2 regions of the uncultured Alteromonas sp. genome follow, and region 1 is predicted to be linked to the other one. Evidence: predicted binding sites of a transcription regulator. Region 1 holds the regulator's gene; the other holds the start of a gene.
The links. Region 1 encodes FliA, which starts transcription of late flagellar genes. Its sites were predicted from a motif close to CTAAAGNTNNNNNNNNNNNNGCCGATA; they were not measured.
Positions count from the first base shown of each region.

Region 2: AAC006_RS01310 (VC2046/SO_2500 family protein) is a predicted target of FliA. The motif match lies at 11,212-11,238, and genes of this name have one in related genera.

Region 1 covers NZ_CAXBMP010000002.1:147,369-162,719, forward strand. Annotated here, with positions in the region: gene metH (methionine synthase) at 1-696, opposite strand, end outside; gene AAC006_RS02390 (homocysteine S-methyltransferase family protein) at 705-1,772, opposite strand; gene metA (homoserine O-succinyltransferase) at 1,776-2,714, opposite strand; gene AAC006_RS02400 (DUF2802 domain-containing protein) at 2,815-3,255, opposite strand; gene AAC006_RS02405 (chemotaxis protein CheW) at 3,345-3,836, opposite strand; gene AAC006_RS02410 (chemotaxis protein CheW) at 3,811-4,662, opposite strand; gene AAC006_RS02415 (ParA family protein) at 4,669-5,433, opposite strand; gene AAC006_RS02420 (chemotaxis response regulator protein-glutamate methylesterase) at 5,505-6,635, opposite strand; gene AAC006_RS02425 (chemotaxis protein CheA) at 6,666-8,882, opposite strand; gene AAC006_RS02430 (protein phosphatase CheZ) at 8,895-9,659, opposite strand; gene cheY (chemotaxis response regulator CheY) at 9,694-10,077, opposite strand; gene AAC006_RS02440 (RNA polymerase sigma factor FliA) at 10,114-10,845, opposite strand; gene AAC006_RS02445 (MinD/ParA family protein) at 10,842-11,708, opposite strand; gene flhF (flagellar biosynthesis protein FlhF) at 11,705-13,096, opposite strand; gene flhA (flagellar biosynthesis protein FlhA) at 13,126-15,225, opposite strand.
Region 2 covers NZ_CAXBMP010000001.1:298,784-314,134, reverse strand. Annotated here, with positions in the region: gene AAC006_RS01395 (CoA transferase subunit A) at 1-492, shown strand, start outside; gene AAC006_RS01390 (CoA transferase subunit B) at 492-1,148, shown strand; gene AAC006_RS01385 (DEAD/DEAH box helicase) at 1,241-2,641, shown strand; gene AAC006_RS01380 (hypothetical protein) at 3,074-3,319, shown strand; gene AAC006_RS01375 (hypothetical protein) at 3,467-3,886, shown strand; gene AAC006_RS01370 (hypothetical protein) at 4,438-4,587, shown strand; gene AAC006_RS01365 (hypothetical protein) at 4,626-4,832, shown strand; gene AAC006_RS01360 (hypothetical protein) at 4,917-5,336, shown strand; gene AAC006_RS01355 (VOC family protein) at 5,423-5,803, shown strand; gene AAC006_RS01350 (antibiotic biosynthesis monooxygenase) at 5,900-6,226, shown strand; gene AAC006_RS01345 (hypothetical protein) at 6,314-6,829, shown strand; gene AAC006_RS01340 (hypothetical protein) at 6,950-7,141, opposite strand; gene AAC006_RS01335 (hypothetical protein) at 7,378-7,734, shown strand; gene AAC006_RS01330 (adenylate kinase) at 7,816-8,343, shown strand; gene rluF (23S rRNA pseudouridine(2604) synthase RluF) at 8,385-9,125, opposite strand; gene AAC006_RS01320 (EF-hand domain-containing protein) at 9,261-9,503, opposite strand; gene AAC006_RS01315 (rhodanese-related sulfurtransferase) at 9,566-10,561, opposite strand; gene AAC006_RS01310 (VC2046/SO_2500 family protein) at 10,648-11,133, opposite strand; gene AAC006_RS01305 (tetratricopeptide repeat-containing response regulator) at 11,326-12,969, shown strand; gene AAC006_RS01300 (hypothetical protein) at 12,969-13,298, shown strand; gene AAC006_RS01295 (ATP-dependent 6-phosphofructokinase) at 13,493-14,488, shown strand; gene AAC006_RS01290 (LytTR family DNA-binding domain-containing protein) at 14,671-15,351, opposite strand, start outside.

The DNA.
Region 1 (15,351 bases):
GTGCATCGCTTCGCGAACAGGGTTGTTACCTCTAAACGAGAACGATATATTAGAAAGCCCCCCCGAGATATGCGCATAAGGGCAAAGCTCACGAATTTTTCGGGTTGCTTCTATGAAGTCTACGGCGTAGTTATCGTGCTCTTCTATACCCGTTGCTACCGCAAAGATATTCGGGTCAAAGATAATGTCTTCTGGCGGAAAGCCGATAGACTCTGTCAGTAATTTATAACTGCGCTGACAAATCTCTACTTTTCGAGCTTGCGTATCGGCTTGGCCTTTTTCGTCAAAAGCCATGACTACCGTGGCAGCACCATAACGTTTGATTTTTTGTGCTTGGGCAAGAAAGCTTTCTTCGCCTTCTTTAAGGCTGATTGAGTTTACAATCGCCTTGCCTTGCACACATTTTAGCCCCGCTTCAATCACTTCCCATTTTGATGAGTCAATCATAATAGGAACCCGACTGATATCGGGCTCGGACGCAATCAGGTTTAAAAAGGTAACCATGGCCTGCTTGGAATCAAGCATGGCCTCGTCCATATTGATATCGATAATTTGCGCGCCGCTTTCCACTTGCTGGCGGGCAACATCAAGAGCCGTTTCATAATCGCCTTCAAGAATAAGACGCTTGAAACGTGCTGAACCGGTAACGTTAGTACGTTCACCAATATTAATAAATGTAGAAAATTGTGCGCTCACGCTGCCTCCTAATGTACAAACGGCTCAAGGCCAGACAAACGCATTTTGGGTTCGAACTTAGGCACTTTTCTTGGTGCTATGCTGCTTACCGCCTCGGCAATAGCACGAATATGTTCTGGCGTACTGCCACAGCAGCCGCCCACAATATTCACTAAACCTGATGCTGCCCATTCTTTGATATGCTCGGCCATTTCAGGCGCTTCTAAATCATATTCGCCAAACTCGTTGGGTAAACCCGCATTGGGGTGAGCAGAGACAAGGCACTCGCTAATAGTTGAGACTTCTTCAACATATTGGCGTAACAAGTCAGGCCCCAAAGCGCAATTTAAGCCAAACGAAAACGGGCTAATGTGGCGCATTGAATAATAAAAGGCTTCAGAGGTTTGCCCCGAAAGCGTTCTGCCTGAGGCATCGGTAATGGTGCCTGAAATCATCACTGGCAAATACTTACCTAGTTTTTCGAACACGGTTTCCACGGCGAAAGCTGCCGCTTTAGCATTTAGCGTATCGAAAATGGTTTCAAGCATAATCAAATCTACGCCGCCTTCGATTAGCGCTTCGGTAGACTCTGTATAGGCTTCTACTAAGGCGTCGAAAGTCACGTTGCGCTTACCTGGGTCGTTAACATCAGGAGAGATAGACGCAGTACGATTCGTTGGGCCTAATACACCAGCGACAAATCTGGGTTTATCAGGGGTTTTCGCTGTGAACTCATCAGCGGCTTTTCTGGCTAATTTAGCGGCAGCAATATTGATGTCTCTAGACTGCGCTTCCATGTCGTAATCGGCCATGGCTATTGTGGTAGCATTAAACGTATTGGTCTCAACGATATCGGCGCCAGCTTCAAAGTAATCACAATGAATTTGATAAATAATATCCGGCTGTGTAATGGCTAAAAGGTCGTTGTTGCCTTTCACATCACAGTGCCAATCGGCAAACTGGGTACCACGGTAATCTTCTTCTTCCAGCTTATGCTGCTGGATCATGGTTCCCATCGCACCATCTAATACAAGAATACGTTGTTGTGCAGCGCGTAGCAGTGTTGCTTGGGCGCTAGAAACTGGATGTTGACTCACGCGTTACCTCTTTGGCTGTGATTTTTCAGCTAACTGATTTAAGTCATATGGCGTTGTTTGGTAAACATAGTAGTTTAACCAGTTCGTAAAAAACAGACTCCCGTGGGAGCGCCATCTGACGATAGGTGGCTTGGTCGGATCGTTATCCGTAAAATAGTTTTTGGGTATAGACGGTGTCTGCCCTGCCTTTACGTCTCTAAAATATTCATCGCCAAGGGTATCAGCATCGTATTCTGGATGCCCCGTAACAAACACCATGCGCTTATCTTCTGAGGCGACAATATAAGCGCCTACTTCTTCAGACTCTGCCACCACATGCAGTCCATCTACACTATTGTAATTCGCGGTATCGATATGACCATAGCGAGAATGAGGCGCATAGAATACCGGGTCGAAGCCACGCAATAATTCATTATGGGGGTCGTTTACTTTGTGCTCGAACACGCCTGAAAATTTTTCTTTGCGCAGCGTGCGGGTAAAGTTATAAAAATGGTACATAGCAGCATGTGCAGCCCAGCATAAATATAGCGTGGAGTTAACGTGACGCTGTGCCCATTCTAAAATGGTAGTCATGGTATCCCAGTACTTTACGTCTTCGTATTTCAACAATGCTAGAGGAGCACCAGTCACGATAAGCCCATCGTACTTTTTGTCTGCCACTTGTGAAAAGTCGTGATAGAAAGCATCCATGTGAGACTGAGGGGTATTTTTGGGTGCCTGACTATCGATGCGAATAAAATCTACATCAATTTGAAGTGGCGTGTTGGAAAGTAATCTCAACAGCTGTACTTCAGTCTCAATTTTATTAGGCATCAAGTTTAAGATACCCACTTTAAGAGGACGTATATCCTGATTCGCCGCCCTATTGCTCTCCATGGTGAAGATGTTTTCGCCCAACAACACATTCTGCGCAGGCAGTTGTTCTGGTATACGAATTGGCATAGAAGGCTCCAGTCATAAGTTACTATGACTGTATTGTGGCAATTACCACACAGATGTCAACATCTTTACGTCTAGACGTCTAAACGGACGTTTAATTACATTACCCAGAAGGGGATTGTTTGTGTACCATAAATAACATTTCTGCTTCGGCACGAGGAATATCACAAGCCTCCATCACTTCCTCGATACTAGCGCCTTGCTTTACTAACTCGGCCGCTCGCTGATAAAGCCTTAGGGAGGGATCCTGGAGTTTTAGTTCACGAATCTGATTTTCGAAGTCATCTTGTTTAGTTTGAAGGGCTTGTAGATGGCGAGTGACCACTAAGCTTCTGGTTTGTGCTTCATTTTGTTGATGACCAAAATCTCGAATTTGGGTATCCATGTCATCGGTTCTACGCGTTACCAGGTCTTGCAGTTCGCTTAATGCCGCATGTGTTTTTCGCTCTTTAAACGTCAGCCATATTGCAAAAACACCAAGTGCTATCACAAGCGCAAGCAATATAAGTTCGTTGATTGTTGGAGCAATAAACTGCAGATCCATATGCGAAGAAGCCTTAATTCGTACCTATGTAAACCGGAAATAAAAAAGGCAGATAACTTAGTTACCTGCCCTTTAGACGTGTAGGTTGACTAAATTGAACTTAGTTCATCCCACTCTTCGTCACTTAAAAGCTTGTTTAAATCCACGAGAATAAGAAGCTCACCGTCTCGGTTGCTTACACCTTGGATAAACTTAGCACTTTCTTCAGTACCCACGTTTGGCGCACTGTCAATTTCAGACGAGCGAAGGTAAACCACCTCAGCCACGCTATCAACAAGTATACCCACGACTTGTTCATCAGACTCGATGATCACAATACGGGTATTGTCCGTTATTTCTGTTGGTGGTAATCCAAAACGTGCACGTGTATCTATGACCGTAACAACATTACCACGTAGGTTAATGATACCTAGTACGTAGTCAGGTGCGCCGGGTACAGGTGCAATTTCAGTGTAACGCAATACCTCTTGTACTTGCATTACGTTAATACCGTATGTTTCCTCACCTAAGCGGTATGTCACCCATTGAAGGACTTCATCGTTACTATCGGTGGTATTACTGTTCGTTCTTTCGTCGCTCATGAACCTGGCTCCCAATACTCGGTGTCTGGTCGTTACTGCCTAAGCCTTTGTTAAGCATAGATATTAATTCGTTAACGTCAATTAACGCGCACATTTTCTCTTTAACCATCCCCGCTAACCAGGGACGCTTACCGGTAGACTCACGCCATTTGACGTCAGCTTTTGCCAAGGTGACCGTGTTAACCAGTTTCTCACTGGCCAATCCCCACGAACTATCCCCTAACATAATAAGATATCGGTAGTTCAATGACTCTGCGAGACTCTCATCATACTTTTCTGGCATGACCCATCTTGCAGAATCTACAACGCTAAGCTTCTCTTCGCGATGTATCATTACCCCCATGAACCAATCCGGCTTCCCAAATAGAGGGCCTATCTTTTCAATCTGATGTATACCACCTAGGGTGGTTAATGGCACTGCTAATGTTAACCCTGCCACTTCAAAAAATAATGCCTGAAAATTATTTTCGAGGCTGTCGACCAACAATGCTTTTTCTAAAGGTTGCTCCTCTTCTGAAGAGGCATCGACTGATTCAGCAGTCTCATTATCTATTTCATTGTAGTCGCTTTTTTCGTATTGCGTAGTTTCTTCGACATCTTTGCCTGTGCTAGATGACACTGCTTCAATAATGGCTTCTTCAACCACTACTTGTTCAGTGGTAGGTGCTTCATCAAATGTGGCTTCTTCGGCTAACGTTTGCACCGCTTGCTCAAGCAATTTTGCCGTTCGCGCAGTCACGTCTGCCGGATCATCTGGCTCTTTTAATAGGCTATCGAGATAAGCCTCTACAACGTCTTCCCGTGCAAAAGGTCCTTGATTGCTCATCTAACTTTACTTCTCCAAAACCTCAAGTAACTTGCTATAAGCCGTTACCCCTCGGGTTTTCGGGTATGCTGCGGAAATTGGCAACTGTACTAAACTCGCATCTCTAAAATGCGTATCTACGGGAATTACACCTTGCCAAACCCGCTCTCCATAATCGCTCATTAAACGCTTTCTAGATTCAAGCGCCGCGTTAGTGCGTTTGTCGAACATAGTAGGAATAATCACAGTGTCAAAAGACTTTTGAAGAGAGCGCCCCATTATTTCCATAGTGCGTATCATTCTGTCTAAGCCTTTCAGCGCCAAATACTCTGTTTGTGTCGGCACTATCACTTTATTGCATGCTGCCAATGCGTTGACCATAAGTACACCAAGTACTGGCGGACAATCAATAATGACCACATCAAATTCTTTCTCTACTTTGGCCAGCGCTTTTTTTAGCACTAAGCCCATTCCTTGCTCGCTACCCATTGTTCTGTCTAATGTGGCTAGCGCCATGGTAGCGGGCAAAACGTACAAATTATCTAGCTTAGTTGGACACAAACAGTCCATGACCATATCGGCAGTAATTTCAGAAGACTTAATAAAAATGTCGTAGACAGATTGACTGAGTAACTCTGCGTCTATGCCAAAATAGTAACTCAATGAGGCGTGGGGATCGGTGTCGACCATCAATACCCGCTTCCCGCGTTGAGCTAACAAACCACCTAAGGTTACTGTTGTTGTTGTTTTACCAACTCCGCCTTTCTGGTTTGCAACTGTCCACACCTTCATCGTTTTAATTCCCAGCTTATATTTACTTGGGTTGTCATTCACTCACAGGCAATACTATCGCTGCGCTTAGGCTATGTCATTTCGGTTAAGATACAGCTGCTCATATCATCTATATCAATACTGTTAACCGATATGTTTGCAACAGCTACCGCTTGAGGCATGCCATAAACAACACATGAATCCTGATCTTGCGCCCAAATAGTGGCACCGTTGTCTTTCATCAACCGGCAACCTTCTCGCCCATCTGCACCCATACCAGTTAATATAATACCCAATAAATCGCCACCATAAGCTTTGGCCAGCGAACCGAAGGTTAAATCAACACTCGGCTTATAGTTTATTTTATCAGACGGGTTAGCGTCGGTAATTACTACTTTCTTATGAGAGCCTGAACTCTCTATCAACATTTGTTTACCGCCGGGCGCTAAATAAGCGCAACCTGGTTTCAATATGTCACCATGTTCAGCTTCTTTAACCGCAATATCGCAATGTGAATTAAGTCGCTGTGCGAATGCGTTAGTAAAAGTGCCTGGCATATGTTGCACCAACACAATTGGATAAGGAAAGTCTGATGGCAGTGCTACCAGTATCTTCTGCAATGCCACTGGTCCACCCGTAGATGCTCCAATTGCTAAACACTTATACCTTTTACCAGAAGCCTTAATCGAGGAAACGGTGGGCTGCCTCGTGGCATCTTTCCTTCCGCTAAGTAGATTAGAACTCTTGAAAAACGCTGGTTTCGGCGCGTTATCAGGAAACTTCCTACTTTCAATACGCTTTAATACAGGGCGTTTTATACCGACACCACGCCGTGCAATCAATCTTACTTTTGTACACAGCAGTCGTGCTGCGTCTTTACGGTCTTGGGCGATATCTTCGAATTTCTTTGGTAGAAAATCTAATGCTCCGGCTTCTAACGCATCTAGGGTCGCTTGTGCACCATGGTGCGTAAGCGACGAAAACATCAAAATAGGCACGGGCCGTTTTTCCATAATGGCTTTTACCGCTGAAATGCCATCCATTATCGGCATTTCCACATCCATTGTGACTACATCAGGTAGCAGTGTATCTATTTTATCTAGTGCATCTTGCCCGTTACGAGCTTCACCAATAACTTCAAGCTCTCTGTCATCGTCGAGAATCTCGCGAACTCGACGACGATAAAAAGTAGAATCGTCCACGACCAGGACTTTAAAGACCATGGATGTTAATTTCCTATTTGTTACGCCGTTTTACTTTAAGGGCTTTTTAGCATAACGCTTCAGTAAGCTAGGAACATCTAAGATGAGTGCAATTCCACCGTCGGATGTGATAGTTGCTCCCGCCATACCTGGCGTTCCTTGTAATAAGGCATCTAATGGTTTTATCACCACTTCTTCTTGGCCTATTAGCGCATCAACAACAAATCCAACTTGCTGGGTGCCTATTTGAACCACGACGACGTGACCTTTTTCTTTGCTTATATTTTTAGGTCCGCGGATCAACCATTCTCCGAGGAAGAACAGTGGTATCGCTTTAGAACGAACTATCATGGTTAATTGGCCATCAACCGTATTGGTTTTCTTGATGTCCATATTGATAATTTCGTTGACCGCACCTAACGGTAACGCGAACGTTTGTTTCCCAACCACAATCATTAGGGTCGGTAATATTGCAAGCGTGAGTGGGACTTTAATATCGAGTCGAGTACCTTTCCCAAGCTGGGAATCAATATTAATAGTACCGTTAAGCTGGTTAATTTTTGTTTTAACCACATCCATGCCTACACCACGGCCCGAGATATCACTAATCTCAGTTTTCGTTGAGAAACCAGGTGCAAAAATAAGATTGAACGCTTCAACATCAGACATACGCGCAGCCGCATCGGCGTCTAAAACACCTCGGCTTATAGCAATCTCTTTCAGTTTTTCAGCATCCATCCCCTTACCATCATCTTCAATGGTAAGTAAGATATGGTCACCTTCCTGAGAAGCCGATAATCTCACGGTCCCCATTCGGGTTTTACCTGTAGCAGCACGGTCATCAGGCATTTCAATACCATGATCCACTGAGTTTCTTACTAAGTGAACTAAGGGATCAGCCAATGCTTCTACCAAGTTTTTATCTAAATCTGTCTCTTCACCTTCCAATTCCAAGGTAATTTCTTTTTTCAAACTACGTGCTAAGTCTCGAACAACGCGAGGGAAGCGGCCAAACACTTTCTTAATTGGCTGCATACGGGTTTTCATAACCGCACCCTGCAAATCACCCGTCACCACATCTAGGTTAGCAATTGCCTTCGACATACTTTCGTCGGCATTGGTTATTCCTAAACTCAGCAAACGATTTCGTACTAATACTAACTCGCCAACCATATTCATAATTTGGTCTAGGCGCTTGGTATCAACACGAACTGTAGTTTCTGCTTGAGGAGGTGCTGGGGTTGCTTTTTTGTCGTCTTTCTTAGCCGCTGGTTTAGCGGGCTCTGACGCTTTTTTAGCTGCTGGACTAGGCGCTGGCGCTTTTGCGGCAGGCGTTGATTTAGCCGGCGTACTAGCGGCAGATTGCTCTGCCTTGGCTTTCTGAATTGCTTCTGTCGCCTTTTTATCTACGGGCGGCGTATTTGCTGCTGGTTCAGCACCTTGCGCTGTAGGGCCTTGTCCTGAACCATGTAATTGGTCAAGCAATGCTTCAAATTCATCGTCGGTAATTTCTTCACCGCTAGGCGCTGCCGCTTTCGACGCAGCTACAGGCGCTGGTTCTTCTTCTTTGAATTTACCTTTACCGTGCAATTCGTCTAGCAGTGCTTCAAATTCATCGTCGGTAATATCATCACCTGAACCACCAACCGCGGGGGCTGCCGCTTTTGGTTCTGCTTTCGCAGATTTACCTGGGGCATTTGAACCATGAAGTTCATCCAGCAAGGCTTCAAATTCATCTTCAGAAATCTCGTCGATGCCGCCATCGCTACTTGCGGCAGGCGCTTCAGGTACAGGCGCTTCTTCTAACGCGAATTCTTCTTCGGCAGCGGGGACTTCAGCCGCTTCACTACTGTCACCAAAGATGTTTTCGTCTGGGGTTTCTGGGGTGCTTAACTTATGCAGCAAATCAACTAACTTTGCGTCTGCAGGAATTAGTGGTTCTTGCGCTTTAACACGCTCAAACATATCGACTACTACATCGGTGGCCTGAAGAATGGTATCCATTAATTCAGGCGTAAGAGTACGTTGTCCGTTTCGCATTACATCGAAAACGTTTTCTGCACCATGGCAAATTTCAACTAATTCGGTAAGCGACAAAAAGCCGGCGCCACCTTTTACGGTATGGTAACCACGGAAGATAGCATTCAGTAAATCTGCATCTTCAGGATTATTTTCCAGATCAACGAGCTGTTCTTGTAATTGTTCAAGGATCTCCCCAGCTTCAACTAGAAAGTCCTGTAATATATCCTCGTCAACATCAAACGCCATGCGCCCGCTCCCCTAAAAACCTAAGCTAGACAAAAGATCATCTACGTCATCTTGGCCAGATACCACATCATCGCGTTGGTCTGCATCAATAATTGGACCTTCGGCTTCGACACTATCGATCTTGTTAACTTTTTCGACTTTCGCTTCCAATGGCTTGTCTTGCTCCGCCTGTTCGGGTTCACCGAACATCGTCAGCATATTAACTAAGCTATCTTCCACTTCTTTTACGAGTTCAATCACTCTGCGAATAACTTGACCGGTAAGATCTTGATAACCTTGTGCCATTAACACTTCGGTAAGCAATGATGTAAGCTTAGCTGATTGTTTCGATCCGTCTTTTAGCAATTCGTCTAAATCTGCACATAAAACTTTGAATTCGCCCAACTCAAGTTGACGATTCATCAGTTTCTTCCATTCCGGCATAATTTTTTCGATACGGGTAGAGAGCACTTCAGCAATTGGCATACTCTCTTCAACTGCGTCCATGGTGGTATTGGCAGCTTTTTCCGTTTCTTCGATAACGTACATCAGTCGCGTTTGCGCATCAGGAATGTCATCAACGGTTAAATTTTTAATACGTTCATCGATTTGGAAGTTATTCAACGAGTCATGAAGTTGACGCGTTAATTTACCCACTTCAGCAAAGAGCTCAATGGACTCTTTCATCGAAACAGCTTCTAAGACAGCGTTCGCTGATGCGTTATCGCCCTCTTCAAGATACGCTACCAATTTTTTGGCTTCTTCGAGCGTTATGGAGACACTTTCATTTGTCGACATCCAGTAAACCTCATTTCTCTGGTGAGCGTCTGGATCAACCTAAACGTTCGAAGATTTTATCTAATTTTTCTTTCAACGTAGCGGCAGTGAAAGGTTTAACAACATAACCATTCACACCAGCTTGCGCTGCGGCAACGATTTGTTCTTTCTTCGCTTCTGCTGTCACCATAAGAACCGGTAGGTGTTTCAACTTATCGTCGGCACGTATAGCGCGTAATAAGTCGATACCTTGCATACCTGGCATATTCCAATCTGTTACAACAAAGTCAAAATCACCTTGTTGTAGCATAGGCAGCGCGGTGTTACCGTCGTCCGCTTCCTGGATATTGGCAAAACCCAAATCTTTTAGCAGGTTCTTTATGATACGTCTCATGGTAGAAAAATCGTCAACCACGAGAATTTTCATACTTTTATCCAAAATAGCCTCCAATGAGGGGTTAATTGTTATTAATTTCTATTCTTCGTCAACTTGCCACGATTTCATTCGTGATTTGAGTTTTAACATGGCCTGACTATGAATTTGACTTACTCGCGATTCACTAACATCAAGAACTTCGCCTATTTCTCTAAGATTCAGTTCTTCATCATAGTATAAAGAAAGTACAATCGCTTCCCGTTCGGGTAATGTAGTAATAGCATGTGCTAGCGCTTTTTGGAAAGCCCCTTGCATCAAATCTTCTAACGGTGCGTCGCTGCCTCGGTTTTTTTCTGTAGAAATGACATCTTCAGAAACCCCAAGGTCTTCAATCCCCACCAATTTTCCGGCATTCACTTCGTTCAGCATTTGATGATAATCTTGCATGCTAACATTCATTTTAGCTGCAATATCTACATCTCGCGCGTCTCGGCCTGTTTCACCTTCAACTTGAGAGATGGCTTCTGTGATTGCCCTACCGTTTTTATGAACGGAACGAGGAGTCCAATCACCTTTTCTTATTTCATCAAGCATGGCGCCACGAATACGAATACCTGCAAAGGTTTCGAAACTTGCCCCTTTGGAACCGTCAAAGTTTCGTGCAGCTTCTAGCAGTCCAATCATACCTGACTGGATTAAATCATCGACAAGAACACTGGCTGGTAGTCTCGCCATTAAGTGGTGTGCTATCCGCTTCACTAGCGAAGCGTGACGCTCAACTAATTGTGACTTGTCTGTTTGCTGTTGATAAGCGGCTGCTTTGCTATTCAACGCTGACTTCCTACTGCTTTATCTGCTATTAGTTGCTCAATAAAAAATTCTAAATGGCCACCCGGTTGCGCAGGTATAGGCCATGATCCTGCTTTGGCTGCTAGCTGGCTAATCGCCACTGCTGCCGGAGAACTTGGATAAGCATCTACAATTGACGTTTGCTTACGTACTGCTCGGCGTATGTTCTCGTCAAAAGGAACTATTGCTACCAATTCTAGCGCAACATCTAAGAATCGCCCTGTTACTTTAGATAATTTGCTGAAAAGTTCCTGACCTTCTCTAACATCGCGGACCATGTTAGCGACCACTTTAAAGCGAAAGACACCGTGTTCTCGGTTAAGAATTTTAATTAATGCATAGGCATCGGTAAGTGAAGTGGGCTCATCACACACTACCACCATAATATCTTGGGAGGCTTTGGAGAAGCTTAGCACCATATCGGAAATACCCGCTGCGGTATCCACAATAAGCACATCAATGGGCGTGCGCAACTCGCTGAATGCTCTTATGAGTCCTGCATGCTGCGTTGGTGATAGCTCTGCCATTGATTGAGAACCTGATGTGGCTGGTGCTATTTTTATACCGTGAGGACCCGTAACGAGAACATCGTCCAAGGTACACTCACCAGATAATACGTGGGAGAGGTTTTTCTCTACTCGCAATCCTAGCATTACATCCACATTGGCCAGACCTAAGTCTGCATCCAATACCATTACCCGCTTTCCCTGCTTTGCCATAGCAATAGCTGTGTTTAGCGTAATATTTGTTTTACCAACGCCACCTTTACCTCCGGTGACGGCGATAACTTTGATTAATCGTGATTGCTTCATTTTTCGTAAGCTACTCGCTTGATCATCAATCATACTGCTCGTGCTGTTTTAACCACATTGTTACTAGTAGTATGATTCAAACCGTACTTTTTATAAAGCTTTGCAGCAGCAGATACTAAAGATTTTGCTTCTGCAATCTTAATGTCTTCAGGAACTTTCTGTCCATCTGTTACATAACTGACAGGTAACTGGTACTCCACCGCTGCGCTAAGCACTTCGCCTAGAGAGTAGCACTCATCAAGCTTTGTAAAGATACAACCGCTAAGTTCCACCCCTTCGTACGCATCTATAATACGTTGTAATGCAGCATATTGGGTATTCGCTTGCGCTACTAGGTATTTTTTCACTGGCTGCATTTGACCGTTATCAAATTGATTTATCTGTTTAATTAATCGACTATCTCGTTGACTAAAGCCTGCCGTATCAATTAACACTAGTCTCTTATGGCGTAATTGAAACAATAAATCTGATAATTCTTCACTACTTTGTGCTTTACGCACTGTGCAGCCAATAATTTTTCCATATGTGGCTAATTGCTCAAACGCTGCAATACGATAGGTATCAATCGTAATCATGGCAACGGAGTCGGCGCCGTATTTCTGTGCGTAACGAGCAGCTAATTTAGCAACTGTAGTGGTTTTACCTGTTCCGGTAGGACCCACTAACGCTACTGCGCCCTTTTGCGTAAGTATATCGTTACCTGTCACATTAATGCGATTAGCCAATAGGTTTAAAAGATATACCCAAGCGTCACGCTCGTTGTAATGCGACGGCGTATAACTAATCAGTTGCTCTGCCAATGATTGGCTTAACCCCATGTCGGTTAAACGCTGAATTAAATAATGATGTACAGGCTGCTGACGACGACTTTTTGCTTCCATCAAATCAGCAACTTGGTATTGAAGCACATTTCGTAGTGACGCCAACTCTTCTTTAATTTGAGATAATTCGTCAGACTGAGGAGCACTGCTGTTATCAATGCTTTCATTAAGACTTGACGCTTGATGGCTTGGGAATTCTGAGGCGACTTGACTGGCTTCTACATCGTCGATAAAGGCTTCTGAAAAGTCTAAGTGTGATGCAATTTTATTGGCATGCTGAGCGTTAGCACTAGGTGCTGAAGCTGGGCTTTGAATACTGCCACCATGTTGTTTTTCCAACAGCGCTTTTAAGCTATCTGGGCCATCATCACCGATGATTTCGCTAAGACTTGGAACAGCCGCTTTCGCTCGCCCTGCTGCACTAGGCGCTGGCTTTTTAATCGACAGTTTGGCTTCCGGTTCTTTATCGTAAGCGGCGACCAATTCGATACCGTCAGCAAGCTTTCGGTTTGACATGATAACGGCATCGCTGCCCAATTCCGCTTTAACTTGGCTTAAAGCTTCTCGCATATCTTTGCCAAAGAAACGTCTGATTTTCATTGAAAACTCTCCAATCACCCAGTGTCAGATTATTGACCGACCGAACTGACTATTTTTATCTGCTTATCGTCGGGTACTTCCTGATAGGAAAGTACATGTAAACCCGCGACCGAATACTTTAAGAAGCGAGATAGTACGGGGCGCAACATACCGGAAGTGAGAAGTACTGCAGGCTCACCTTCTAATTCTTGTTGCTGACTAGCTTGCTGCAATGATTTTTGCAGCTTATCGGCCAGTCCTGGTTCTATACCAGCGCCATCTTCGCCACCTGCTTGTAATGACTGGTGCAACATCTGTTCCAACTCTGGCGCCAAGGTTATGACGGGTATCTCTTTCGCACCTTGGGTAATTTCTTGGGTGATTAGGCGTTTAAGCGCAATACGTACCGCAGACACTAGTACATCTGGGTCTTGGCTACGCGGGCCGTATTCGCTCAAGGTTTGTACAATGGTACGCATGTCACGAATAGGCACTCCTTCAAACAGCAAGGTTTGCAGCACTTTAACAATGGTGCTTAACGGCAGAATATCAGGCACTAACCCTTCAACTAGTTTAGGATGCTGCTTAGCTAGCATATCTAGAAGCTGCTGCGCTTCTTCATGTCCAAGTAGTTGGTAGGCGTTGTTAGTCAGCAATTGACTTAAATGAGTAGCAACCACAGTAGCAGCATCAACCACGGTATAACCCAGTGTTTGCGCATGCTCACGCTTATTCGGTTTTATCCATACCGCATCTAAGCCAAAGGCAGGGTCTTTGGTTGCACGGCCTTCCAGCTTGCCAAATACTTGACCCGGATTAATCGCAAGTTCTTCATCGTGACTTATTTGCGCATCGCCAATAGTTACGCCCAACATCGCAATGGTGTATAAATTAGGTTCTAAATCTAAATTATCGCGAATGTGCACCGGTGGAATAAGAAAGCCTAACTCTTGAGATAACTTCTTACGCACCCCTTTGATACGAGTGAGCAGTTCTCCGCCCTGAGACTTATCTACTAAGGGGATTAATCGGTACCCGACTTCTAAACCGATGGTATCTACGTGCTGCACATCATCCCACCCAAGCTCTTTTATTTCGGGCGCAACAGTGTCATCTTTCACGATATTCGCTGGGGTTTTAGGTTTTTCTGCCTCGCGTTTAGCCGCAACACCCTGCCAATAAGCGTAACCAGCGATAAGCACTGAAAACCCAATAAAGGCCAAATGAGGCATACCAGGAATAATCCCCATGACAAATAAAACACCAGAGGCAATATAAAGGGCTTGGCTGTTACCTAATTGACTACGTATTTCTTTGCCCATTTCTTGGGTTTCGTTTTCACGAGTAACAATAATAGCGGTAGCCACAGACAGTAACAGTGAGGGTATTTGCGCCACCAAACCGTCACCAATGGTTAAAATGGTGTATACCTCGATGGCGTTACCAAAACTTAATCCGTGTTGAATCATGCCAATAAAAAGGCCACCCACAATATTGATAAGCATGATAAAGAGTCCGGCGACCGCATCACCTTTCACAAATTTTGACGCACCGTCCATTGAGCCATAAAAGTCTGCTTCGGCGGTTATTTCTTCTCGGCGAGCACGCGCCTGATCTTGGTCGATATAACCCGCATTCAAATCGGCATCAATAGCCATTTGCTTACCTGGCATGGCATCAAGCGTAAAGCGGGCACTTACTTCTGAAATACGCCCAGCACCGGCGGTGACTACTTTAAAGTTGATAATAAGCAAGATAGCAAAGACCACCACACCCACTGCATAGTTGCCGCCAATAACCACCGCACCAAATGCTTCGATAACCTTACCAGCCGCATCGCCCCCCTCATGCCCATAAAGCAATACCACACGGGTAGAGGCCACGTTTAGCGCTAAGCGCAAAACAGTAGCGATAAGTAATACTAGGGGAAAAATACCGAAATCAACTGGCTTTTGCGTTAATACTGCCACCAAAATAATGACTAAAGACAGGGCTATATTAAAGCTGAACAATACGTCGAGCAGAAATGGCGGCATGGGAAGAATAACCATGCCCATAATGGCAAGAAGAACAATGGGAGCGCCTAAGCCACTGGTAATGTTCTGCAGCTGACTTTTATCGAATCGCTGAAGGTAACCGGATAACTGCATTACAGGGAGTCTCTCTATCGGAAAATTGACGCTTAACGCTATCTTTCAATGAGTATTACAACTACCGTGCCAGCTTTATACAAAACCGATTAAACGTAAGTAGGAGGGGCGCAATTTACAGAATTA
Region 2 (15,351 bases), on a different contig from region 1:
GTAGGTGAAAACGCCCTGTTTGAAAAGCAATTATTAAATGGCGAGCTTGAAGTTGAACTTACACCGCAAGGCACGCTAGCCGAGAAGATGCGTGCTGGTGGTGCAGGTATTCCCGCTTTTTATACTGCTACTGGCTATGGCACGCCTGTAGGCGAAGGTAAGGAGGTGAAAACGTTTAATGACCGCCCTTATATCTTAGAAGAAGCCATTTCGGGCGACTTTGCCATAGTGAAAGCGTGGAAAGCCGACCGTTACGGAAACTGTGTTTATCGTCATACTGCACAAAACTTTAACCCTATGGCAGCCACCGCGGGCACAATTACAGTGGTAGAAGCAGAAGAGATTGTTGAACCAGGTGAGCTAAACCCTAGTGAAATTCATACGCCCGGCATTTATGTAAATAGAGTCATAAAAGGGGAATTTGAAAAACGCATAGAACGTAGGGTTGTTTCTAAAACTGTACAAAACACCACAGCAAAGGAGTCACAATAATGGCATTATCACGAGACCAAATAGCAATGCGTGTGGCTCAAGAATTCAAAGATGGCGATTATGTTAATTTGGGAATAGGTATTCCTACGTTAGCCGCTAGTTTTGTGCCTGAAGGCATTAGTGTAATGCTGCAATCTGAAAATGGTTTATTAGGTATGGGCCCCTACCCTCATGAAGATGAGCTAGACGCAGATATGATTAACGCGGGTAAAGAAACCGTTACCGCCATTACCGGAGCTTCAATTTTTAACTCTGCGGAAAGCTTCGCCATGATCCGTGGCGGCCACGTTGATTTTACCGTACTAGGCGCATTTGAAGTAGACGTAAACGGTAACATTGCGTCGTGGATGATCCCCGGGAAGCTTGTTAAAGGTATGGGCGGCGCTATGGACTTAGTGGCAGGCGCTAAAAATATAATTGTGACCATGACTCACACCGATAAACGTGGCAACCCAAAACTGCTTAGTGAGTGCACCCTGCCGCTAACCGGGGTAAATTGCATAACCCGAATTATTACCGATCTTGCTGTATTAGAAGTGGTGGATGGCGCCTTTTTACTTAAAGAACGTGCTCCGGGTGTAACAGTTGAAGATATACAAGCAAAAACCGGCGGCAAATTAGTTGTTTCGGAAAATGTGACCGAAATGCAGGTATAACTGCATTTTCGCCAAGGTAAACGCATAGCAAGCTTTCATAATATCGGCCTTTAAGGGATAATACGCGATGATATTATTCATGAGGCCGAATCTTGCTAGTTACTGACTTACCCGTTCATCACAAAATCATTACCAAACTCGAAAGTAGAAACTTTACCGAGCTCACTGAAATTCAGGAAAAAAGCATGCTTCCTGCTATTCAGGGTAAAGATATTATTGCCTCATCTAAAACGGGATCGGGTAAGACACTCGCATTTTTAATTCCGGCCATAAATAGAATGATGTCGCAAAAGGCGTTAAGTCGACAAGACCCTCGCGCGCTTATTCTTGCACCTACTCGCGAATTAGCGAAGCAAGTTTTCATAGAAGCCAAAACCATGTGTGCGGGATTGAACCTGTCTTGCACCTTGGTTGTGGGCGGTGAAAACTATAATGACCAAGTGAAAGCGTTACGCCGAAACCCACATATTATTGTGGGTACTGCTGGCCGGGTGGCTGACCATTTAAAAGATAAAAGCATATTTTTAAATGGCCTAGAGCTGCTTATTTTCGATGAAGCCGATCGCATGCTTGATTTAGGTTTTTCAGAACAGCTAAACATGATTAATGAATTTGCGAACCACCGTAAACGCCAAACCATGCTGTTTTCTGCCACATTGGATAGCATTGAACTTAATTACATGACTGCCCGTTTAACAAAAGCTGCTGTTCGCGTATCGGTAGGTGATTCAACGGCGCACCATGGCGATATTCAACAACAGTGTTTCTTTGCTGATAATATCGAGCATAAAGACGCCCTACTTCATCACGAAATTTCAAACCGTACTTATAACCAAGCTATTGTCTTTACCGCAACCCGTGAAGATACCGACCGTTTAACCACCATGTTAAACAAAGACAAGCTTGGAGCCATCGCCTTACGAGGTGACTTACCACAAAATCAACGTGCTGCAATTATGAGTGAGTTCGCCCGAGGCCAGCATTCTGTTTTGGTGACTACCGATGTGGCATCACGAGGTTTAGATTTATCTAAAGTTGGTTTGGTTATTAATTTTGATTTGCCCAAAAATGCGGACGAATACATTCACCGTATTGGTAGGACGGGACGTGCTGGTCAAAAAGGCGAAGCCGCTTCATTTGTTGGCCCTCGCGATTGGAAGAGCTTTATAGCACTGAAGGCACATTTACAATATGACCTAGAGTGCGAGGCACACGAAGCACTACCTGCTAAATTCAAAGGAATTAAAGCCCCTACGCCTAAACAAGATACGCAGAAAAATAAAGCCAGTAAGCAAGATGGCGCAGAAGCAACTGTTGCTAAGAAAGTACGCCGCGTAGACACCATGGCAGGTACAGAAATTGGTATGGCGCCAGTAAAACGTAAACCAAGAAAAGTAGAACTTGAACCTGAAGATGATACCGAATTTGAATCTGGCATTAACCTAGATAACAGTGCTGATGATGATTTAGATAATAGCGATAAAACTAGCTAGGTATAGTTGAAACCAGAAATATTTCTGGTTACAGATTTAAATTTTTGCAAGGGAGCCTAAGGGCTCCTTTTTCTTTTTTATTGCAAATAACATATCAATTTACTTAACCGCTGCCACAGCATTTTAAAAAATACATCTTATTCCCCTAACACACGATTTTGGTATTTTTTATTTCATGAGCAAAAATCACCATTAAGATTTGTTTTATTTTCTGGTGTTAGCGGTTAATCTGACAATATGAATAAAATTAAACACTTTATTTTGGGGTGTTTAGACAGGCCGCATTGGGGTCTCGTAAATTGTTAGTTTCCAAGCGGTATCCAATTATTTAAAGTAATGAATTTGAATTTTGTTACAGTAGAACTGCCTAAGTCGCCTGCGACTGTTAGTTAAAAGTTATGTGCTTCTCGGATATTTAGAAATGGAATTTTAATGAATAAACAAAGCAAAGTATTTCACCCAGTTACAAGAGCATGCGCAATGCTCGGTGCTGTTATTTGTAGCTTTTTCGCAGTCACTCTGTTCGTTTCTAGTCTAATTGCCTTACCCGATATTATTACTGCATTAATGGGCTGCTCCAAGGCTATTCTAATAGCTGCTCTTGCGTGGGCCTTTTGGTATGCGGCTAAATATAGTAAAAACCCTTTCCTCATCACACCATTTACCAAGCCGGAATAACGAATACATAATTCAAGGATGTATATGAACGCACCATACAACTCAATAAACTCGCTCACTACGTTCGTTGGAACGCATACACGCAGAGCCGCTTCGCTATTATGCCCTACGTGCATGCGCGCGGTATTGAAAAGTTAGGAACCAAGGATGGAACACTTAAAATTAGCAATGCCGGGCTTAGCCTTAATTGCGATTCAACTCATCGGAATAGTAGTTCCACAAATATTTTATCTAGTGAACCCTGTTTATTTATGGATTGCGATATGCACCGTAGGGCTTCCATGCTTATTCATTTCATTTATATTTTGGGCACTAAGACTATTAAAATTATTTAAAAAAACATATGTATTTAGAATTTTTCTAGCTATTTCTCTAATAATTACAACTATTCCATCAATGATTTTTTTTATTGAAGTCTGGCTTCACTTTAAACCGTCTGACGGTCCTGCTCTTGGTTATATGGGAATCTTTTATTTAGGCTACGCGTATTTGTGGTTGCCAATGTTGATTATATTAACTTTCTATGTAACAAAGGTTCCCAACAAGACACTTACAGTAAGACGATAAACGCATGGTTTTCGTTTATTCCTCACTAATCTTAACCGCATATATTAGACCTCATTGTGAGGCGTAATATGCCAACGGCAAAAACATTACTCGGCGGCGCGACTATTTGTAAGTTACATTTACGGGCAATTTAAAGCCCAATAAAACTCAAAGAGGGACAAAATGCCAATTAAAAAATGGATATTTCAATACAGCATCGCTTTGCCTCTAGTGTTCGCGTTACTTTCGAGCATTCAATACATTAAAGGACATACGGTTTATTACTCTTTGGTCTTTGGTTTGACTTGGTCTTTTATTTCAGTAGCAATATTCGCTACGCGCAGAGCATATAACTTTAAGAAAAATATCGACTGCCAATTATGTAACGACTTAACCCAAAGTGATTCACAACAAAAATAGGTTTGAACATGACTTATGGGTTATTTACCAAGTAAATTCACCTGTTACGCGGGCTGGGATTCAAACGTGTGTGCTGACTTGCTTCGCTAAAGACCGTATAAAAACGCTCCTTATTTAGAATAATATGTGTCTATAAACTGGAAGTGCGTACTATGAAAGAATGGCTTGAAAAAGTAGAAAACGCTTTATCTAAACCTCTGGAATCTGTAGATAGCAGCGATGAAATTCCTAGAGAGAGTATGTATATGCTCGCTCCTATTATTTATTCTCAGGTCCATAACATGAATAATGGGCAGTTGTAGAAGCAAATGAAAAAGATCACATATGGCCTTCACAAGAAATGTCAGTAGAAGTTATAGAGAGATTAAAAACAAAAGGCTTCCCCCATCCTTTTAAACATATCACTGTACCTAACGGAAATCATTTTCAACCTCAAAGTGATTTTCACCCGGAAGTGATTAAATTTTTGAATGAAAAATTCTTGCCTTACTGCGATGCTCATCACCAGAACATCGCCGTTGACTCCCAAAAGCATTTAGGCTCGTAAACTCTCTCGGACAATTAACAATACGCTATTGTCGCTGTGCTCAAGAATGCTTAAACTTATGTTCACGTTTTACAAGGATGATTTATGAAACCAGTACTTTTAATATTGTTATTAGGTCTGTATGCATGTTCTCCTTCCCCTGAAGATTTAGCGAATATAGCAAGTCAGCAGTTCAGGGAAAGTGGCGAAACAGAAGAGACCTGGCTACATGACGGTGAACTCCATTTTTCCACCGCATTAGAATGGCAAAAAGCTTCTTTTCAAAACAAACGGGCGACTTCTTCAGATTTTTTATTAGCACTCGACGAACAAGGGCGACTGGTAGTTAACATTTCTGATAATCAAAGTTTAAAAATACATAGCGAAGAACTTACCCGCAAATTAAACAAGCAATTTGAAATTATTGGTCCGGCTGTTGATAACAAAAACAAATATAAAGACCAATTAATTAGTGATGCCGTCGTTTTAATAGCATCTCAGAATGGTTGGCTAAAAAGTGTATAACAAATAAATCAACTAAAAATAAGCGGGGGTTTACGCTTTCTAGCCGCTAACTTGCTACATAATTAGTTTTCAAAATAGGTAAATAAATGGAACTCAATCAGGTTACTTTACCAGTAAGCAATATGGATGATGCTGTTTGTTTTTACTTAAAGCTTGGCTTCACACAAATTGTAGACACACCTCACTATGCTAGATTTTCTTGCCCAGATGGAAACGCTACATTTTCTTTATCTCATGAAAATGAAGTGTTTGAAAATAAGTCGGTGATTTATTTTGAGCACGAACACCTTGATGAGCTTCACAAAAATTTATCTCAAAAAGGTATTCAGTTTTTACAACCCCCTATTGAGCAAATTTACCTTTGGAAAGAGGCTATTCTAAAAGACCCTTCTGGCAATAAGATCAAACTCTACTGGGCGGGAGAAAACCGCTTAAATCCGCCGTGGAAAGTAGAAATACGAGAGTGACACGCGCTTGAAAGTACTCGTTAGATTGCTTACTTTAAATATCTGTAAATTATTTCTCGCCGTCTATTACGGCGTTTACATCAAGGAAGAATTGTAATGTTCGCCGTAATGTTTGAGTTCGTAGTAAAGACTGGGTATGAAGAGCAATTTCTTTCCGCATGGCCCAAAACCACGCAAGGTATTTTCCTATTCAAAGGAAGTCTAGGTTCTCGTTTACATAGGCATAAGAACGATACTTTTATCGCTTACGCTCAATGGCCAGATGAAGAAACCTATCGCCAAGCCGCTAAAATCGAGATGAGCGCTGCCTATGAACAGCAACGTCAATTAATGCGAGAAAGCCTTAATTTAGAATCAACAAAAACCTTGTATGAAATGGAAGTTGAAATTGATTACTTACATCGTAGAGTCTTTGATGTATAACAATAAATTAAGCAACGACTGACACGGCCGAAGTCGTAAATATTGTTGCCAACTGACTTCGTATAAGGTGTTTTAAGGGCTAAATTTATGGTGAAAGAAAAATGGTATAAAAACCCCGAGATGATAATTGCACTCACAGCGCTGTTTATTGGGCTGCTTACCGCTTTCATTTCAATTTACTCTGCTTACACTGACCGCGCTTATGCTAAAGCTTCGGTATGGCCCAAAATTGAAATTTTTAGAAGCCATAATGTTGATTCTTTTAGTTATGGGGTTGCTAATAAGGGAACGGGCCCAGCGCTCATCAAGTACGCAAAAGTTTATTCGGGTACGAAATTTCTAAAAAAGTGGTCAGAACTTCCAGAATTCAAAAATATATCTCAATCCCATTTAAACAATACTACTTTGCCGTCGGGTCACTCTATAACACCTCTAAAATACAAAGGTGAATCGGTTTCGGATATATTGGCTATAGATAATAATATTGAAATAGAGCTTTGTTATTGCTCAATTTATGAGGATTGTTGGGTAGTTGATCGCACAAATATAACCCAACCAGTCAATTCATGTTCAGTCCGCACTGAACACGCATTCTGGCAATGAAGTAATTCGTTAGAATCGCGCTTAGTCAGTTCTATTGTTGTGGTACCTGATGTAGCCAAATCAGATTTAGAGTTATCCAAAGTTGCATTGATACTTTATTTAGCTTACATATTACCGCCCTCATTGGGTTGTTATTTTCAAGGAAGATATGCGTAGCATCCAAATTTTAGGCTTGATTTGCACACTGTTTGCTTTAGCTATTACATATTGGGCAATGTTTATCATAACCCCCGCATCAACTGAATCTGCCGCAAGTTCGGTAGGCTTAGTATTAATGTTTGTTATTGTTCCTTTATTTGGGTTTTCTGCCACCCTATTAATCCCATCGTCCTTAGCTTTAGTAAACGCTAAGTTTAGAAGAGCAACCTTCTTCTTCGGTAAGTTTTGGTACTGTTTATGGGGTATTAATAGCTTTTTTTCATTGGCCTATTTAACCTTAGGATTATACTTTTCTTTCCTTTATCTTACTGTTGGTTATAGAAATTAATCTCACGATTCAAAATTTTAATAGCCATCTACTCAAATAATGGCTAATAGGGAAAAAGCCAATGAGACAGTTTCTTTTCAGTTTGTCTGTATCAACCTTGTTAGGTGCTGCTATTTTGTTTTTTTCACCCTATATTACCGGTGAAGTTGAGCCTTGGGACGCAGAGACTTTTTATTACACTGGCGCACTACTATTGGCAGGGTTTTTAGTGCTATTAGATCGGCACGTTTCTTATGAAAGCATTTTTATAGGCATTATGCTTGGACAAGCTATTTATATGTTTATTTTTATGCCAGTAGATTCACTGGTCGGGGTGGCCTTGGTTATCATGGCATTCAAGAGCTTATTGTCTTGTGTAGGTCTACTGTTAAAGTCAGCAATTAGTGACGTTTTGCATTTGATTAAAGGGAACACCTAACACTCGTTAAATATGTTCTCTCCCCACTTAGTCACTGTTTTAAAGATAAACTGAATCGCCTGTAAAAATTTAGAAAATATAATGAAGAGAATAAATGTAATTGGTACAAGTGGCAGCGGGAAATCCCATTTTAGCTATCGCCTCGCTAAGCATTTAAGTATTCCTTGCATCGAAATGGATGCACTATTTTGGCTGCCAAATTGGGAACATTTAGAAAACGACGAGTTTCTTTCCTTGCTTGAAGCTCATTTAGAGAAAGCGTCTTGGGTACTAGATGGTAATCAATCTAAGACAAACCACCTAAAATGGCAGTACGTAGATACAATAATTTGGTTAGATTACAGTTTCTATCATACGTTTAAACAAATTGTGGTTCGCTCAATTAAACGTTCATTTTCACAAAAAGAGTTGTGGGCAGGTACAGGAAATACAGAATCATTTAGACGTAACTTTTTCTCTTCCGATTCAGTTATTCTCTGGATGTTACAAAACTACTGGAAAACCAAACGTAAATACGCAACGCTTTTTGCCAGTCAAACATTAAAAGATGTTCGCTTAGTTCGTTTAACGTCCCCCCAACAAGCGGAACAATTTTTAGCTAATGTGTGAGTCATCTAGCCACAAATTAACTGTCCCTCTGTTAGCATCGCCTACCCTGCTGTTTTAGACGATTGTTGTACGGCGTTATTTAGCTGATTAAGCTCTTTTTCAGTAAGGTTTCGCCATTGGCCTGGCTTTAAGTTACCTAGCTCTAGATGCATAATGCGCGTGCGTTTCAACTTGGTAACTTCATAACCGAGGAACTCACACATGCGACGGATTTGTCGGTTTAAGCCTTGGGTTAGAATAATTGAAAACTGAAACTTACCACGAGCTTTTACCTTACACGGTTTAGTTACCGTGCCTAAAATGGGAACGCCTCTTGCCATTTTTTGTACAAAACGCTCACTGATAGGTTGGTTAACCGTCACTTCGTATTCTTTATCATGGGCATTTTCAGCGCGCAGAATTTTATTCACAATGTCGCCGTCACTGGTCAGAATAATCAATCCTTCTGATGGCTTATCGAGTCTGCCTACTGGAAAGATTCTCTGTTTGTGCTTGATTGCATCAATGATATTGCCTTTCACATGACGCTCGGTAGTGCAGGTAATGCCAATGGGCTTGTTGTATACCAAGTAAATGCGGTCCGATTTATCTTCGGCTACCGCTTTAACAAGCTTTCCATCAACCTTCACTTTATCGCCTTGCGCGACTTTGGTGCCTAGCTCAGGCAGCTTATCGTTAATGGTAACTCGATTTTGCTCAATTAATTTATCAGCTTCACGTCGTGAGCACAGTCCTGTATCACTGATATATTTATTAAGACGTTTTGTTACCTCAGAGCTCATGCTAAAAGTCCTTACCCTTTTTTCTAAACGACAACGTGAGTAAACCGTGCCGGTTGTATTCTCAACTTTATTACCGTTAACATTTACTATAAAAAAAGCGAGCTAAAAGCTCGCTTTTTTAACATTCAGTTAGTATTAATATTCCCACCAACACTCTTGCCACCACTCAAGGAATTCCTCAAAGTCGATATAGCCGTCGTTATTGCTGTCTATTAATTTAAAACCTTCCTGTACATGGCTGGCTTTTGTTTTTGGCGAAATAACGGTTAATAACTCGATAAACTCCGTTAAATCAATCTGACCATTACCATCTTGGTCGAAGAAGGTAAAATCTTTCTTTATTTCTTCAATTTTTTCGTCTGAAAGTTGAGCGGTCACGCGCTTTCCCTTTTTTTAGCAACTACATAGAGGGTGAGTGTAACGCCCTTATTGAGTAGTGTCTATGCCTGATTTTCTCTTGCTTTTAACGCGCGTTCACGTTGCAAACGGGCTTTTTCTTCACGCTTTTGTTCCATGGTGATCCGCGCCTCTGTACCCACGTGTTCTTGCTGTCTCATCTTGGCAAGGTTAACTTGTTTTTCACGTTCACGAAAACGAGAAAGTTGATCTTCTGTATGGGTACCAAAACAATGCGGGCAGCTTACGCCAGACTCATATTTCTCACTTTGCATGTCTTCATCTGTAATCGGTAAGCGACAGGCATAACATTGATGATAGTCACTTTTTTCAAGGTCGTGATTCACAGCCACACGATTATCAAATACAAAACAATCGCCTTCCCACAATGATTCTTCTTTTGGTACATCTTCTAAATATTGAAGAATACCGCCTTCCAGATGGTATACCTCGTCAAACCCCTGCTCTTTTAAATAGGCCGTAGATTTTTCACAGCGAATACCGCCGGTGCAAAACATGGCTACTTTTTTGTTTTTCTCTGGGCTTAATGTTTTAGCGACATATTCTGGAAACTCGCGAAAAGTCTCCGTTTTTGGATCGATAGCGTGCTTGAAGGTGCCGATTTCGATTTCATAGCCGTTACGGGTGTCTATCACGGTGACGTCGGGATCGCTAATTAACGCGTTCCAGTCACTAGGTTTCACGTACGTACCTACGGTTTTACGCGGGTCGATACCTTCAACACCCATGGTGACGATTTCTTTTTTAAGCTTGACCTTGGTGCGATAAAAAGGCTGTTCTTCGTGAAGTGACTCTTTACAAGAGATAGGATTAATTCGCTCGTCGGCGTTAAGATATTGGAGTAACCCATCAATACCTTCTCGCGTGCCTGAAACGGTGCCATTAATGCCTTCGCTGGCAAGTAAAAGCGTACCTTTAATGCCATTAGATTCCATGGCAGATAATAGTGGTTGGCGCATGGCCTCGAAGTTTTCAAGCGCAACGAACTTGTACATCGCGCAAACGATATATTTAGACATAGTAGTGTTTACCTTTGCTAGTTGGAACGTAAAACCAGTGCAAAAATGCGGCGCGCACTATATCAAACCAGTTTTAAAATTTCCAGTTAGGCAGCAAGAAAGGATTCAGACTGCTCAATAATGTCACTAAGCATTGTGTTGTCTTCATCAATAGAGGTGGAATAAGTAGCGGCAATGCGCTTTTGAGTGGCTAACGAACAGTTCGTAATAATATCTTGGCAAATTTTCTTTGCGTCATTCGTTTGTGCAAGAGGTACTGGGTGCATTTCATTGTGAAGGCGTACTTCGTCAAACTGCAGTGATGTGGACTCTTGTAGTGCTACTTGATGCGCTATTGTTAGAGACAATCGATTCATGTGCAACCAATCTGACTCACTCGCACATAGTGGTGCTCTACGGTAGAAATTAAGTGCTTCTAGCCGCTGTGTAATACCACTAGTGGCTTCGTCTTCGTTTGGGCTTTCTATCGATATAGTGTCGGCAAGTGCACTTTGTTGCATTGCCAAATACAAAGCAAAAAGCGTGGCATTACCCGCTGCTTTTGACAGCGTACCGTTCCATTCCCAAGCCATGCTGGGGTCTATGGATTTATGTACATTTATATCGTTATCAGACACAAAAATAGTAAGATTTAAAATTCATACCTATGGTGTCGGCAAGATAATGTTTTTCTTAAGCTTATTCTTGCCCTTATCGTTATTTTAAACAATCATATATAGAACCTCTCAAGTAGTTGAAGTGTCATGGTTATCATTGGATGAAAAATGAACTTTTCGGATAAGCAGGTGCTTATTGTTGAAGATCAACGCCCTTTTCTCTTACTGCTTCGTGGATTATTACACTCCATGGGTGCAAGTGAGGTTGTCACCAAATCTTCTGCGGAAAAGGCTCTGTCTCTTTGTAAAAAGCAAAAATTTGATATTGTTGTTTGCGATCTTCATTTAGGGGTAGACAAGAAAAACGGTTTCGAGCTTATTGAAGAGCTTAGAATAAAACGCTTAATTAAACCCACCACCGTGTTTATATTAATTAGCGCTGATAGTGCGCGCCCTGTGGTACTTGGCTCTATTGAACGACGCCCTGATGATTATCTTATTAAGCCTTTTTCGCAGGTACAACTTAAAACACGAATTACCCGTGCCTGGCAGAAACGGCAGTTTTTAGGGGCAGTATTACAAGAAGTGGCCAATGAAAATATCAACAATGCTATCGATTTGTGTGAAGATCTTATTGGTACCCCATCGCCCTACAAAGGTACCTGTGAGCAGTTGTTAGTTGAACTGTATTTGCGCCTAGATCAATACGACAAAGCACTGGACGTACTTTCGCCCTATTCCGAAGGAAAACCAATAATTTGGGCCAAAGTTGCATTGGCAAAAACCTATCTCGCCTCAGAAAAATACGATAAAGCCATTGGTATTGCCGAGGATATTATTAAACGCAACCGGTTTAATGCCGAGGCGCATGATGTATTGGCGAAAGCCAATGATGCAAAGAACCAAGGTGAAAATGCAATTACTGCGATTAAGCAGGCTATAAAACTTTCGCCCTTTTCGTTGCCTAGGCATTTCAGTGCATGTTCTATCGCACGAAACCATAACGATTACATTTTAGCCTCTACCTCTAGTTTGGCCATTTGGGACTTATCGAAAAGAACCGTGCATCAAAACAGCCTGCATTGGTGTGGGTTTATTCGAAGCTTGCTTGATGTCGCCGAATATACAGATGACAAACGTACACGAAACCGCTATCAACAAGAGGCTTTACTTGCCCTGCAACGAGGTAAATTTGATGAAAACATACTACGTATCGACGAAGACTTTGACGTCAGTATTTTTGGCAGCATCATTAACGCCAGAGTTAATGCTATTGATGGAAAAATGCTGGATGCAAAAAAGAACTTGGCGCAATCACAGGCTGCTATAGACGAAAAGTACACCACGCCGCCAATCGCATTTATTCCAGATAGCCTTAAAGTCATGTACGACCTTGGTGAATATGAAGATGCACTGCAACTTCAAGATATTATTAAGCAGCAGAATTTAGAATTCGATTCCAACAGTAACTTTTTATTGCATTCTGAGGCGACCAAAGCCCAACAAAATCTTAAAAATTATCAGCAGTTTAACCGTGAAGGCATTCAGCTTTATCAACAAGGACAGTATGAAAAAGCAAAAGACTCTTTTGCTCTCGCGCAAGGTTTTTCGCCGGTAAATACAGGTGTAGCGCTCAACTTACTGCAGTGCTTATTACAAATATTAAGCAAGAACCAAAAGCCAGATCCTGATTTATTTAAACAATGCCGTCGACTTTATAAACTTATCGACGACATGCCACTAAAGGCCCAACACGAAGAAAAATACTCCACGCTTCGCAACGACTTAGACACTTTTATGGGAACAACATAATGACAATAACCCAAACAAAAAAGATATGTGCACTTGCTAGCCTACTTACTGCTGTAGCACTTAATGGGTGCAGCCAAACACCACCTTGTGAAGACATTGTAGAAGTAAATCGCCAATTACATGTGTGCAAAAGTTTATCGAAAGTGATGAATGACAACCGCTATCCGCAGCAAGCTATGTCAGCGAAAAAACGTTATGAAAGTGAATGTGAAAACTTCAGATACTATCGAGATGATTACGACACTATTTGTAAAGGAGAGCAGCAAGCCATAGGTAAAAAGGCCCAAACGCAGGTTAAAAAGGAAAGTTTACCCGCCAAAGACTACTAAGTAGAAGATTCCTTTTTACCTAGCTTTATTAGGGAATGTCGTACATAAAACTTACATGAACAACTAGTTTTGATTGGCGGTGTGGTTTTGATTTAACCATGTTACGGTACGGTGTAGCGCCATGTGAGTAGTAACATCTTTTCAATGGGGCGTATAAGTACGCGAGAATAAGTAGGCGAGAAAAGGATACGAATATGTCTAAACGCGTTGCAGTGCTAACATCAGGTGGTGATGCACCTGGAATGAATGCTTGTATTCGAGCTATTGTTATAGCCTGTGAAAGGCTCGGATTTACGCTATTTGGTTATCAACATGGGTATAATGGCTTACTTGAGCAAGAGTACGAAATACTTGCGCTTCAAGCAACGCACAACCTCATTCAGCAAGGGGGCACCGTGCTGCACAGCGCCCGTTGTGAACCTTTCAAAACCGACGAAGGTGCGAAAACTGCTGCTACTAACCTCACTAAGCTAGAGATTGATACCTTAATTGTGATTGGCGGTGATGGGTCCTTTAAAGGCGCTGATCATTTAGCAGATTTCTGGCACGGTCAAATTATTGGTATTCCCGGCACAATAGATAATGATGTGGCTGGCACCGATGCTACCATAGGTTATTACACCGCTATCGATACCGTTGTTTCATCAATCGATAAAGTGAGAGACACAGCTGACGCTTTTGAACGTATTTTCATTGTAGAAGTGATGGGCAGACATGCCGGTTTTCTTGCGCTAAATTCCGCCCTCGCCTCGGCGGCCGATTACGTTATTTTGCCAGAAACCTTTCAACATTGTGACGCAGAATTGGATAAAATTACGGAGCAAATTGAGAAAAGAAGACAGCTTAAAGGCGCGGTTAGTTTTATTATAGTGGTGGCGGAAAATGTATGGCCTGGTGGACTTAACGATTTGGCTGACAAACTGGTATCCAAAACCCAGTCTGAAGTTCGCCCGGTTACGCTAGGCCATGTTCAGCGAGGGGGATCTCCGGTAAGTCAAGACCGGTTACTTGCCACTAAGTTAGGCACCTATGCAGTGAGTTTAGTGGGTAGTGACACCAACGGTATTATGGTAGGTGAACTCAATGGTACGCCGAGTGAGATTGCCTTAGCGGAAACATGGGAGAAGGATAAACCCCTAAACCCTTCCAGTATGGAAACCATGCTCACCATCATGAATGAGCGATATTAAAATAAAGCTAATTGAGTAATACAACACCAAAATGGTTACGCATAACCAAGCCTTATCTAGATATATCAACAAGTTACCTTAACTTATTGGTTAACACAAAAATGCCCGATTTCTCGGGCATTTTTAGGTAATCTTACTGTTCGCACAGCCAGTTTGTAGCTAACGTACTAAAGCTTTTAGCCTTACATTTTCATAGCGGCTTTTACTTTGTCTCTATGACTACGACTCACTTTTAGTTCGGTGTCATTTTGCAAAATAAGGTGATATTCACCGCTAATATGGCTTACCAATTTTTTCACGAAACGAATATTGGCAATGGCGGAACGATGCACTCTAACAAACCATTGAGGGTTAAGCTCTTGCTCAAGCTCTTTCATAGTTTTACGCATAATGTGCATGCCATCTAATGCGTGAACACACATATAATCACCCGCGGCATCTATCCACTGTATGTCTTGTACGTTCACCCTAGTGACTTCATAACCATCTTTAATGGCTAAAACATCTGGATAAGGGTTAGTTTCTACCGGCTCGCCATTGGCAAGCTTACGCAAGATTTCTTCGCAATCGTCGCCAGTAAGTTCGGCAACCAAATTCACTAAACGTTTAGACTGTTCATCTTGATGCTGTGTAGCGAAGTATTCTCGCACTTTCACTAGGGCATCTTTAAGACGCTCGTCGTCAGCAGGCTTTAATAAGTAGTCTAGAGCATGCACATCGAATGCTTTAATCGCATAACTGTCATACGCAGTAACAAACACGACCATAGGGATAGGTTGATTAAGCTCTCGTAGCTTATGAATTACCTGAAAACCATTTAGCCCAGGCATTTGAATATCAAGAAAGACTAAGTCAGGGCGAAG